2 regions of the Arthrobacter sp. B1I2 genome follow, and region 2 is predicted to be linked to the other one. Evidence: predicted binding sites of a transcription regulator. Region 2 holds the regulator's gene; the other holds the start of a gene.
The links. The regulator LexA, encoded in region 2, represses DNA repair genes until DNA is damaged. The targets are predictions, from matches to a motif close to TCGAACANNTGTTCGA.
Positions count from the first base shown of each region.

Region 1: the regulator LexA is predicted to act here: its motif matches at 1,393-1,408, upstream of QFZ57_RS14195 (DUF6504 family protein).

Region 1 covers NZ_JAUSYC010000001.1:3,030,825-3,037,115, reverse strand. Annotated here, with positions in the region: gene QFZ57_RS14200 (DNA polymerase III subunit alpha) at 1-1,012, opposite strand, end outside; gene QFZ57_RS14195 (DUF6504 family protein) at 1,009-1,356, opposite strand; gene QFZ57_RS14190 (hypothetical protein) at 1,489-1,878, shown strand; gene QFZ57_RS14185 (chorismate mutase) at 1,906-2,229, opposite strand; gene QFZ57_RS14180 (VOC family protein) at 2,246-2,668, shown strand; gene QFZ57_RS14175 (SOS response-associated peptidase) at 2,693-3,454, opposite strand; gene QFZ57_RS14170 (mycoredoxin) at 3,588-3,845, shown strand; gene QFZ57_RS14165 (lipoate--protein ligase family protein) at 3,889-4,638, opposite strand; gene QFZ57_RS14160 (ABC1 kinase family protein) at 4,743-6,291, opposite strand, start outside.
Region 2 covers NZ_JAUSYC010000001.1:3,721,266-3,727,556, forward strand. Annotated here, with positions in the region: gene priA (bifunctional 1-(5-phosphoribosyl)-5-((5-phosphoribosylamino)methylideneamino)imidazole-4-carboxamide isomerase/phosphoribosylanthranilate isomerase PriA) at 1-483, opposite strand, end outside; gene QFZ57_RS17330 (hypothetical protein) at 577-735, opposite strand; gene hisH (imidazole glycerol phosphate synthase subunit HisH) at 736-1,497, opposite strand; gene hisB (imidazoleglycerol-phosphate dehydratase HisB) at 1,494-2,120, opposite strand; gene QFZ57_RS17345 (histidinol-phosphate transaminase) at 2,182-3,300, opposite strand; gene QFZ57_RS17350 (LysM peptidoglycan-binding domain-containing protein) at 3,478-3,879, opposite strand; gene lexA (transcriptional repressor LexA) at 4,233-4,970, shown strand; gene QFZ57_RS17360 (ATP-dependent DNA helicase) at 5,013-6,291, opposite strand, start outside.

The DNA.
Region 1 (6,291 bases), 690 kb from region 2:
CGATTCCTGAATGGCAGCGCTGGATGAGTTCGGCGTGCGGATCCTGGCTGATGCCGATGACTGAGGCCTCCGGAACCACCGGCTGCTTCCACCCCATATCGGCGGTGGGGTCGATCCGGCAGAGGTCGGCGAGCGCCTCGGTTTGCGCCATGAGCTGCTTGAGGTCTGCGGCACCATACCCGGCAGCGGAAATGATTTCCCTGCCGAGCCCCAGCATCTGTTCTCCTGTTTTCAGCCACCCCTGGCCGGTGGGCTGCAGGAGCGGTTCCCCTGCCAGTTCCGGCAGTGACTTCAGCGTCCGGGCAGAGTCCAGGACGTCGGCGGTTGGTGCGCCGTCGGCGGCGCAGTACCTGACGGCGTTGCTGAGAATCGCGGGTACACGGTGTTCCTCTGCGAGCCTGAGCATGCGCACGGCATGGGCGGTGCTGAATGGCGTCCCGGGTGCGCTGAGCTGGGAGACGACTTCGGCCACCACCGTTCCAGCGGGCATGGCATCCAGCCACTGTTTGAAAAGGGTCCGGGGACGCAGGTACCGCCTGCCACCCATGGCCCGTCCGACGTCGGAGTCCGGTCCAAGCAGGACGGTCAGCACCGGCTTGAGGGTGTGGGGGTCAAGGGTGCGGGAGGCGAGTTCGGCGCGGGTGACTGCAGCGGGCACCGCTCCCCCGGCCTTCCCGGATGTACGGGCATGGGCGTCGGAAACCAGCCGGCACAGAGCGCGGTACCCGGCACCGTTGTTGTGGCCGCGTGCCAGCACCACCACCCGGCCGGATACCTGCGTGCGGTGATCGCCGTCGTCGTCAAATACCGCAAGGTCCACTCCCACAATGGGGTCGATGCCTGCCGCCATACAAGCCTTGAGGTGCTTGATGGTGCCGTACAGGCCGTCCCGGTCGGTGCAGGCGAGGGCGGTGGCACCGTCGGCTGCGGCCGCCATTGCCAATTCTTCAGGCCAGGAGACGCCGTAGTGGGCGCTGAATGCCGTGGAAACGTGGAGGTGGGTAAAGCTCATGCTGTTCTGGTGCGCAGGGCGTCATGGATCCGCAACAGCCGCCAACGGCCGCTGCGGATATGGCGCGTCAGGTCAAGGGTGAGAGGTTCTGCGCCGGCAGGTTCTCCGGCTCCGGGGCGGGACGGCGCCTGGGCGGGCAGCACCTGGACCCGCCAGATTTCGTGGTCAACCACGCCGGGACCGCTTCCCAGGGGGGCCCTGCTGTCCTCGGCCCACCATTGCCGGCGTTCATACCACCGGACGGGCTCGGCGCAGACTGTGTAGGACTTGCCTGCCCACGTCAAGGCTTCAGGCTGCCCGGCAGCGGAACACACCACGTCAACGGACTCGCTGAACATGCCCACGTGCGCCTCCCGGACGGTACTTCCTTTGACGGGTATTCGAATATATATTCGAACGAAATCAGTCTACGCCGGGCCGGCAGCAAAACATAGGCGGGGGTGGACGGAGCGTGCGGCAGGGAGCAGGATGTTGGCATGAGCACCGATGACGCACTCCTGAAGCAGGCAAGCATCAAAACCCAGGACTCCACCCTCGTCGCAAGGTTCGACATCGACGGCGCCATTCCGGATTCCGGCGCCTATGTAGTGGGACTGATGGGAGCCTCTCCCGACTATTCCCAACAACGGCGGCTGTGCATCGAGTTCATGAACGGGGAGGCAATCGCCTGCTACTCGTTCAACCGGGACCAGGGAATCGAGGAGGATTACGACCTGTCCGGGGTTTCACACTCGGAAAACAGCATCACCGGAAGCTTTCCCGCCACGGCCCTGACCGGGCTCGGGCAGGGGCACGTCCTGTCAGCCTTCAGCGAGGCGGACGGACGGGAGTTCCAGCACGGAGTACCGGTGGAGGAAACCCTTTAGGGCTCCTCCACCGGCTCCTGGAACTTGTCAGCTGTTTTCTTTGTGGATCTTCAGTTCAAGTTCAATGAACCCGGAGATCATCGCCCGGTAGGTTGATTCGACGATGTCCGGGTCGATGTCCTTCTTCTCTGCGGCCGACCGGACGTGCTCGATGATCCGCTCCACCCGGCCAGGCGCACGCACCTCGGCGTCATCACCCTTGAGCGTCCCGGCGATCCTGATCAGCCGTTCGCGGCGGGCGATGAGGGTGACGATCTGCTCATCCACCTCGTCAACGGCAACCCGAACGGCAGCGAGCTGTTCCTTGTCGGCCCGGGCATCCCTATCGTTTCCTTGAATTGTCGCCATCATCTGACAGTATCGAAGCATGGAGCCCAGAGTCGACTTTATCTCCCTCGGAGTCCGCAATGTTCAGGAATCGCGCGCCTTTTACATTGATGGCCTCGGGTGGCCGGTCCACCGCGAGGTTGCCGGGGAGGTGCTGTTCATCCAGGTGAACCACGGCCTGGTGCTCTCCCTCTGGGATGCACGCCAGATGCAGGCTGAGGCAGGCACCACCCCGCCGGCAGGCATCCCCTGCATCACTCTCAGCCACAACCTCCGAAGCCCCGCGGAGGTTGACAGGGTCATGGAAGAGGCTGCGGCGGCAGGCGCTGCCATCATTGCCGAGCCGGTTACCCAGCCGTGGGGCGGCTACACCGGGTATTTTGCCGACCCCGACGGCTTTCGCTGGGAAGTGGCCTACAACCCCACCTGGGCAGTGGACGACGCCGGCACCGTCACCGTGTGACACCCGCACCTTTGGCGGCGGCTGCTAGAACAGGGCTTCCACCGGGCGGATCAGTTCGGGACCGTTGTTGCGGACGTTGCCCACTTCCCTGCCCACGGAAACAACCCGCCAGTCGGCGGCGGCATTTTTGACCCCGGACCGCACCAGGTCCACGAGTCCGGCGGCGTCATCCGCCTGCGGGTCCAGCCAGGCTTCCATGGTTGCCCTGTCCATGGGCAGGGGCACCCTGTCGTGCAGCTCCGTCAGCTTCCCGAAAATGGTGGATTCAGTCCCTGCCGGGGGCGTGTCTGCCGTGAGGATGGACGTGGACAGCAGCCAGCGTCCCGGCTCCCCTTCGGGAACAGATGGGTCCTTCCACCACTCGTAGAGGCCTGCGAACACCAGCCCGTGGTCCTGGCCCGGGTGCACATAGTAGGGCTGTTTGGACTTCCCAGGGCCCTGCTTCCATTCGTAGTAGCCGTCAGCCGGCACGGCGCAACGGCGGGACTGTACGGCCTTCCGGAACGCCGGCTTCTCCAGCACGGATTCGCTCCGGGCGTTGATCATGCGGGAGCCGATTCCGGGATCTTTTGCCCAGGACGGGACCAGGCCCCAGCGCGCCACGTGCAGCTGGCGTACCTGCCGGGGCGCGGCATCGTCATCGACCAGGCGCTCCAGCACGATGGGGACAGCATCGGTAGGGGCCACATTCCACGACGGCGGGATGCTCACCTCTTCCTCAAGCTCGGCGTCAAACTCGGCCAGGAGGTCCCCCACGGCACGTGCCATTACGTAGCGTCCACACATGGCACCAGCTTGCCACCGCCCGCCACATACTGTCATCCAGGCACCAGGGCGGGCCTGCAACACCGGGGAATACCGGCGGCCACGCTACGGTTGACGGTAAGGAAACCTTTCAAGCGACGTATAGGAGATCCCTGTGGACTTCACTCCCGAATCCGGCACCATCACCATGTTCTCCACCACCTGGTGCGGCTACTGCAACCGGCTGAAGAAGCAGCTGGATGCGCAGGGCATCGGCTACACGGAAATCAACATCGAAGAGGTGGACGGCACCGCCGAACTCGTGGAGCGGCTGAACGGCGGCAACCGGACCGTCCCCACGGTACTCTTCCCGGACGGCTCCGCAGCCACCAACCCATCAGCTGCCGAGGTCAAGAGCCGCCTGGCTGCCTGACCGGCCCCCGGCACACACGGCACCGCGCCGGAACTGATGCGGGTCATGCCCCCAGGCTGCTGAAGGAAGCAGTTTCCAGGGTGGCATGGCCCGCATATGTGTCCAGGAGGGCCTGCTCCACTGCTGCCACATCCAGGCCGGGCACCAGGTCATTGGCGGCGCCGGCCGTGGCGGGATCCCAGTCCAGGCCCAGCGCGGCATAGCTGTCGGTAAGGACCTTGCGGATCGGCGCGGAATCCTCCACCACAATGACCGAGCTGAAGAGCCAGCCGCCGGAGACAACCCGCTGCGCGGTACCCACCAGTTTCACCCGCCGGGAGCTGTCCGCCGGGTCCGTTCCATGCACGCTGAATTCCCCGGGACAGTATTCACCCGGGATTTCCCCCACCGCCGCCTGCACCCCAACGCTGCGCAGCGCCTGCGCAAAGAGCCCGCCGAAGTAGCCGAACCGGGTTTTGGACCCGGCGACGGCGTCCGGGTCCGGTTCGATATGGTCCACCACCAGGGTGCCCTGGTGGTATGCGGCGGCGCGTCCTCCTGCCCGGCGGACCAGGGGTTCGAAGCCGTTGTCCCGGCAGGCCTGGGCGGCCGCGTCAAATCCGGGCAACCGGGTGTCCCGCTGCCCGAACGCCACGGTGGGCGCGGGCCGGTAGAGCCGCAGGGTGGGACCAATACCGCCGCCCTTGGCCCGGGCCAGCAGCTCCAGGCCGAATTCGAGGTCGCGGCCCGCGCCCAGGGACACGTCCTGCCGCACCACGGTGAGCGTGCGGAGTTCAGTACCGGTTTGGTGCATTGTTGCAAGACTCCTGTGTTGGGTGCACACGTTCAGTGGTGCCGTGTTCGATGGCTGTGGGCGGACAGGCCATCCCTAGATTACGCCCGACGGCGGCAGCCGTCTTAATGCCCTCGGCGCCCCGCCCACAGGGCATGCAGCAGCGGAACGGACGACGCGGTCATCAGCATGTTGCCGAGCCCCAGGTCGTCGGCGCGGACGATGGCGCCCGCCACCAGCAGGGCACCGAAAACAAGGGCGGAGGCCGAACGACGTCCCGCCCGTTCCAGCCGCGCGGCCTGCCGCTCCAGCCGGGGAACGGCCATCTGCAGTGATCCCTCCTCGAGCCGGCCGGCCAGGGCGTCGAGCCTGCCAGGCAGTCGCAAGGCGATCCCCGCGGCGTCGAAGGCCTGCCGCGCCACGTCCTGTACCACGTTGCCGCGCTGGTTCCGCAGCAGCTGTGCCGCATAGGGTTCCACGGAGTCCCAGAGGTTGAAGCGTTCGTCCAGTGCGCTGCACACGCCGGACGTCAGGGACATGGCGCGGATGATCAGCAGGAAATTCTCCGGCAGCTGGAACGGCAGCGAGCGGACTACATCCCCGAACTCCACCGCGAAATCGCGGAACTCCCGGGGGTCGACTTCACGGAGCTCGGCAAAGCCCATGCCGCCGAAGCGGGCAAAGAGCTGCGTCATGGCGCGCTCCAGGCCCACGCTGTCGGCGGACGGCATCAGGACGCCGACGTCGTTGATCGCCGCCACCAGTCCCTTGCCGTCGCGTGCGGCTGCTGCGATCAGAAGCTTCCGCAGGCCGCTGCGCGTGGACGCAGTAACCTCTCCCATCATGCCGAAGTCGATGAAGGTCAGCTTCCAGGGAAGTTCCCCTGCTTCTGCACGGACGGGGGTGACGAAAATGTTGCCCGGGTGCGGCTCGGCGTGGAAGAAGCCGTTGGTGAAAAGCTGGTCGAACATGATGGAGGCAAAAACCGGGGCAACCGCCGCGGGATCGATCCCGGCGGCGCGGAGCGCGGGCGCATCAGTGATCTTGATGGCCGTGACATCCTCAAGGGTGAGCACGCGGCGGGTTGTCCGTTCCCAAACGACTTCCGGCACTGCCACCCGGTCATCCCCGGCGAAGTCCGCGGCGAAGCGCTCGGCGTTGACTGCCTCGTGCAGGTAGTCAATCTCCTGCAGGCTGATCAGCGCGAATTCCTCCACCAGCGCCGGCATGTCGGCACGGCGGGAGACAAGCCGGACGTGGCTGAGCCAGCCGCCCACCTTCCGCAGGGCGGCAAGGTCGACGTCGACGATGGCGCCGATCCCCGGACGCTGTACTTTCAGGACCACGGCGTCGAGTCCCGTATCCCCGGCGTCCAGGGTGTTCAGGCAGGCCCGGTGGGCCTGGCCCAGCGAGGCGGCCGCGATCGGAAGCTCGTCCACGGCGGCGAACACATGACCCAGGGGCGCACCCAGTTCCTGTGCCGCCAGGGCGGCGATTGCCGGGAAGGCAACCGGCGGGACCTCGTCCTGGAGCCCTTCGAGCTCTTTGGTGATTTCCGGCGGGAGGACGTCGAGCCGGGAAGACAGGAACTGGCCCACCTTGATCATCAGCCCACCGAGTTCCACGGCCAGGTCACGGAACCGCCGGGCAAATTGCTGCATCCGCCGGGAACGT
Region 2 (6,291 bases):
GAGACGGCCCAGCACGTCCCAAAGGTCCCCGCCCTCCTTGGTCCAGCCGCGGCCGGCAAGGGTGGTTCCGCGGACGTCAAGGCCGACGGCGATCTTGTCACCGAAACGCTCGATGGCACGACGGGTCCACTCGGGGTCCTCCAGCGCAGCGGTTCCCAGGTTGACCCGGGCCACGCCCAGATCGAGGGCGGCTTCGAGGGTCTCGTCATCGCGGAGGCCGCCGGAGAGCTCCACCTTGATGTCCAGGCGGCCCACGACCTCGCGAAGCAGGTCAGCGTTGGAGCCCCGGCCGAAAGCCGCATCCAGATCAACCAGGTGCACCCACTCGGCGCCCTGTTGCTGCCAGTTCAGCGCCGCTTCGAGGGGCGTGCCGTAACTGGTCTCACTGCCGGCCTCGCCCTGGACCAGCCGGACGGCCTGGCCGTTGACGACGTCGACGGCTGGCAGCAGTTCAAGTACCGGCAGGTCATGTGCGGTGGTCATACTCATCCTCAGTGTTGATTCTTCGGTTCGGGCAAAGACGGGGTTCGGGCAGTGCGCGGGAGGCTGTCCTTCGCGTCGCCGCCCGGCTGGTGGTCAGTTGGCCGGCAGCGTCAGCAGGTAGGCGGCAAGCAGTGACATGGCGGCCAGGACGTAGAACGCCACCTGTGCCCAGAGGGGTTTGTGCTGCTGCCGGAACGAGATGCCGCCACCAATCAGTATGCCTGCGAGACCCATCAGGAGTACGGACCACATCTAGGCGACACTGCCGGCGTCCGCTGCGCCTGCACCGGGGTCACCGCCGGCGGGCTTGCGGAGGCCCTCCACCCAGTTGCGCAGGAGGCGCGCGCCGGCGTCGCCGGACTTTTCGGGGTGGAACTGGGTGGCGCAGAGCGGGCCGTTTTCGACGGCGGCGATGAACGGGCCGCCGTGCTCGGACCAGGTGACCAGGGGCGGCGCCATCCGCGGCTGGATGACGTCAAAGTTCCATTCCTGCACGCCGTAGGAGTGCACGAAGTAGAACCGTTCGTTTTCGACGCCGGCAAAAAGCTTCGAACCTTGCGGCACCTTGACGGTGTTCCAGCCCATGTGCGGGACCACCTCCGCGCGGAGGGCCTCCACCTTGCCGGGCCATTCTCCGATGCCCTCGGCTTCGGTGCCGTGCTCCACGCCGGCCTCGAAGAGGACCTGGAGGCCCACGCAGATGCCCAGTACGGGACGTCCGCCTGCCACGCGCCTGCCGATGAGCCGGATACCGTCCACGGCCTTGAGTTCGCGCATCACGGTCTCGAACGCACCCACGCCGGGCACCACCAGGCCGTCTGCGTTCAACACATCCTCCGGCTTGGCGCTCAGGATCACTTCCGCGCCGGCACGTTCCAGTGCGCGCACGGCGGACCTGACGTTCCCGGAACCATAGTCCAGGACCGTCACCGTGGGTTTGCCCTCAGGTGACGGCAGCTTCCGGGACGCTGTCGGATCGATGATTGCCCCGTCCTTCAGGACCTGCCCGCTCACAGTGCACCCTTGGTGGACGGGATGCCTTCGACACGCGGATCGGGTTCGACGGCGGCACGGAGTGCCCGAGCGAAGGCTTTGAACTGCGCCTCGACGATGTGGTGCGGGTCCCGGCCGGCCAACACGTTCATGTGCAGGCAGATGCCGGCATGCAGCGTGATCGCTTCGAAGACGTGGCGGGTCAGGGAACCCGTGAAGTGGCCCCCGATCAGGTGGTACTCCTGTCCGGCGGGCTCACCGCCGTGGACCAGGTAGGGGCGGCCGGAGACGTCCACCACCGCGTTGGCAAGGGCCTCGTCCAGCGGCACCGTGGCTTCGCCGAAGCGGCGGATTCCGGCCTTGTTGCCCAGGGCCGTGCGCAGCACTTCACCGAACGTGATGGCCACGTCCTCGACGGTGTGGTGGACGTCGATGTGGGTGTCTCCGGTGGCCTTGACGGTCATGTCGATCAGGGAGTGTTTGCACAGGGCCGTGAGCATGTGGTCGTAGAACGGCACCGAGGTATCGATGTCCGATACGCCGGTTCCGTCGAGGTTGATCTCCACGAGTACGGAGGACTCGCTGGTGGCACGCTCCATGCGGGCGGTCCGGTCCGCAGCCGTATTCGATCCGGTTGGACTCATGGTGAAGGATCCTTTGTGGGAGAAGAAGTGGTTCCGGGCGTCCAGCGCCGCAATATCAAGTCTAGGCCGGAAGCGCGGCCTGGCCCGCAAGGATGCGCTCCAGGGAAGTAAGGAAGGTTGTGGTTTCCGACTCAGTGCCCGCCGTGACCCTGAGGTGGCCGGGGATGCCTACGTCACGGATGAGCACACCTGCATCCAGCAGCTCCTGCCAGACCTGGTGCGGATTTTCCAGGCCCCCGAAGAATACGTAGTTGGAGTCTGACGCGGCCGGCTGGAGGCCCATCCTTGTCAGTTCCGCCACGATCCGGTCCCGCTGCTTCTTGATGTCCTGGACATCAGCCATCAGCGCTTCGCGGTGATCGAGGGCGGCCAGGGCGGTCGCCTGGGTGATGGCGGACAGGTGGTACGGCAGGCGCACCAGCCGCAGCGCATCGGTGACTTCCGGCGCTGCAGCCATGTAGCCGAGCCGGGCGCCCGCCAGGGCGAACGCCTTGCTCATGGTGCGGGATACGATCAGCCGCTCCCGGCCGGGCAGCAGGGTCAGTGCACTGGGAGTCCCGTCGTGCGCGAACTCGTGGTAGGCCTCATCGACGATCACGATGGCCTGGCTGGCCTCGCCGGCCTCATAGACGGCCTTCACAACGTCCAGTCCAAGGCCGGTCCCGGTGGGGTTATTGGGCGAGCAGAGGAAGACGATGTTCGGCTGCAGTTCCTTGACCTGGCGGGCGGCGGACTCAGCGCTCAGGTCGTAGCTTTCCGATCGTTCCCCCGTGATGTACCTGGTGTCGGTTCCGCTGGCAAGCAGGGGGTACATGGAGTACGTGGGCGGAAAGCCCAGGGCGGTACGGCCGGGACCGCCAAAGGCCTGGAGGATCTGCTGCAGCACTTCATTGGAGCCGTTGGCTGCCCAAAGGTTGGTTTCGTCAAGCCCGTGACCGAGGTATTCCGCCAGGGCTTTCCGCAGCTTGGTGAACTCACGGTCCGGGTAGCGGTTGAGCCCCGCTGCAGCCTCCGTGACGGCGGCGCTGATGGCTGCACGCACGTCTGCGGGAACACCATGGGTGTTCTCATTGACATTCAGCAGGATGGGGACGTCCAGTTGGGGCGCCCCGTAAGGGGTCAGCCCGCGAAGGTTGCTGCGGAGGGGAAGCCGGTTCAGACGCTCTAGCTGGTCGTTCACCTGAACAGTTTAGTTGCCGCAGCAACTACCGGAAAATGTGACAGCCGCTGTTCGCCCTCGGCATGCTCTGCCGTGAGCCCTTTTCTGCCACGGCTCATTCCCCGCCGCTGCGGTGTGCCGCGCCAACCCGTTCCCTGCCCTGGCCATTCCCTGCGGCAGGCTGCGCCGGCAGACCGCTCAGCGTGTGGGGACGAACAGTTGCTGGCCAGGCAGGACAGCGCCCGCGGAAAGGTTGTTGAGCTGGACGATGTCCGCCACTACGTCCCGGGCATCACGGTCCGGAGCAACCGCACCTGCGATGGCCCACAGCGACTGTCCGGCCTGCACCGTCACAGTGACCGTGGGCGTCACTGCAAGACCGGCAGCGGAATCGGAGGCCTTGGCCGGCGAGTTGAAGAGTCCGGACAGCGACATCAGAAGTACAGCGAGGAGTACAAGCGGTACCCCGATCAGGACGATCCGTCCCCGGCGGGTCAGCCGCAAGGTTGCGGCTGTTGGCGTCCGGCGGTCCACAGGATTCCGCCGCTGCAGGGAAAAGCGTTCCGAAAGTGAAACATGGTGAAGCGATATAGCTGACATGAACTGAGCCCTCCTGGACCTGCCGTGCTGCCCGGGTGTCCGCCCAGCCAGCTGCCCCAGCTATTGACCGCCGGGACCTTCTTCCGGCTACGTCTTCGAATAGGGCATGCACTGGTTAGAACACATGTTCGAACTTTGCTTGTTAAGTTTTAGCACCTATCAACGAATAATGTCGAGACTCGCTAGAACAAATGTTTGAAAAAGCCATGAGGCTGGCCTAGCTTTGAAACCAAAGAACAACCACCACTGAAGTTGAACAGCAGGGTCTGACAATGACAGTGGAAGTCCTCCCGGGGCGCTGCCGAACAGTGCCAAGCGGAAGATCCGGCGGCAAGCGAAAGGCATTGGCGAATATGGCAGCAGCAGCCGTCGGGGGCAGGACCGCCCCGCAATCCAAGAGGACCACCAAGGGCCTGACGCCCAGGCAGAAGAAAATCCTGGAAACCATCCAGCGCTCAGTTAATGAGAACGGGTACCCGCCCTCCATGCGTGAGATCGGCGATACCGTTGGCCTGGCGAGCCTGTCCAGCGTGACCCACCAGCTCTCCCAGCTGGAGAAGCTGGGTTACCTGCGCCGCGACCCCAAGCGGCCACGCGCCATGGAAGTGCTCATGCCCCTGACGCTGGACGGCGGTACCGGCAAAGCGGCCGGCACGTCTCCCGCCCCGCAGGCCGCCGGCGGCGGTGCCACCGTGGCAGAACTGCCCACCGCGCTTGATACTGCCATGGTTCCGCTGGTCGGCCGGATTGCTGCCGGCGGGCCCATCCTGGCCGAGCAACTCGTCGAAGATGTCATGCCGCTCCCCCGCCAACTGGTTGGCCAGGGCGAACTTTTCATGCTCAGGGTGGCGGGCGATTCCATGGTGGACGCAGCCATCTGCGACGGCGACTGGGTGGTGGTGCGGCGCCAGGCGGACGCCGCCAACGGGGACATCGTTGCTGCACTGCTGGACGACGAAGCCACGGTCAAGACCTTCCGGCAGCGCGACGGCCACACGTGGCTGCTTCCCCAAAACACGCAGTACGAACCCATCCTTGGCGACCACGCCACCATCATGGGCAAAGTGGTCTCAGTTCTGCGTTCCCTGTAGCCGGCTCTCCGCTGCCATCCCCGGACTTATCTGGGGCTGGCATCATCTGGCGGCGTCCGCGCCCAGCCTGGTCAGTGCGGCCAGCGCCTTGCTGCGGTCCGTGGTGGCCCAGAACGGGGGCAGTGCTCCCCGCAGGAAGCCCGCATACCGCTCTGTTGCCAACCGCGAATCCAGAACGGCCACTACGCCCTTGTCTCCGGTGGACCGGATCAGCCGGCCCGCGCCCTGTGCCAGCCGGATTGCCGCGTGCGTGGCCGAGACGGACATGAAGCCGTTTCCCCCGGCCTGCGCCACGGCACGCGAACGCGCGGTCATCAGCGGATCATCCGGCCTGGGGAACGGTATGCGGTCAATCACCACCAGGCGGCAGGAGCCTCCTGGGACGTCAACCCCCTGCCACAGGGACATAGTCCCAAAGAGGCAGGTGTCCGGTTCATCGGCGAACTGCTTGACCAGCGCTGCCATGGTCGATTCGCCCTGGCAGAGCACAGTCACGTCCAGCTTGGGCCGGAGGGCGTCCGCAGCCTCTTCGGCAGCCCGGCGCGATGAAAACAGGCACAGGGCTCCCCCGCCTGATGCTTTGATCAGCGCTTCCAGTTCCTCCAGCGCTTCCGGGGAAACGCCGCGGCCGGGCTTTGGCAGGTGGCCGGCCACATAGAGGATGCCCTGTTTTGGATAGTCGAAGGGCGAGCCCACGTCCACGCCTGTCCAGCTGGGCGCACCGTCGCCAATAAGGCCGAGTCCGCCGGCCGCTGGTTCAAACGCCGAGCCGATGGCCAGGGTCGCGGACGTCAGGACGACGGTGTGCCCGGCGAAGAGCCCTTCCCGCAGCCTCCCGGCTACGGACAACGGCGCGATGTTGATCAGGACCGGCGCATTCTCATCAGGCTGCGAGTATCCCTGGCCGGGATCGAACGTGCTGGCGCGGGAAAACCAGATTACTTCCCGGTTTTCCCGCGCAGCGATCAGCCGCTCGCACAGTTCCAGGATGAGCATGAGGCGGGACCGGGCCAGCTGCCGGCCGCCGTCGGCCGGGGTGGTGCTGTCCCCCTTGGAATCGGACAGCGCAGCCCGGCAGGCCTCCCGCAACTGGTCCACGCAGTCCAGCTGTTCGTCGTTCAGGCCGTTGGGAAGCAGGCCGTTCGGTGCGCCTGCGAGGGCCAGTTCGAGGTTGGCCGCTGCGGCATTCAGGGAATCAACGGTGATGGCGGTATGTTTCCGTGCGCCGGAAGCGGCCGCGTGGACCATGGCTACGGACAACTGCCCGGACACGGCTCCAGTGACCCGGTCCTGCAATTCGTGCGCTTCGTCCACCACGACG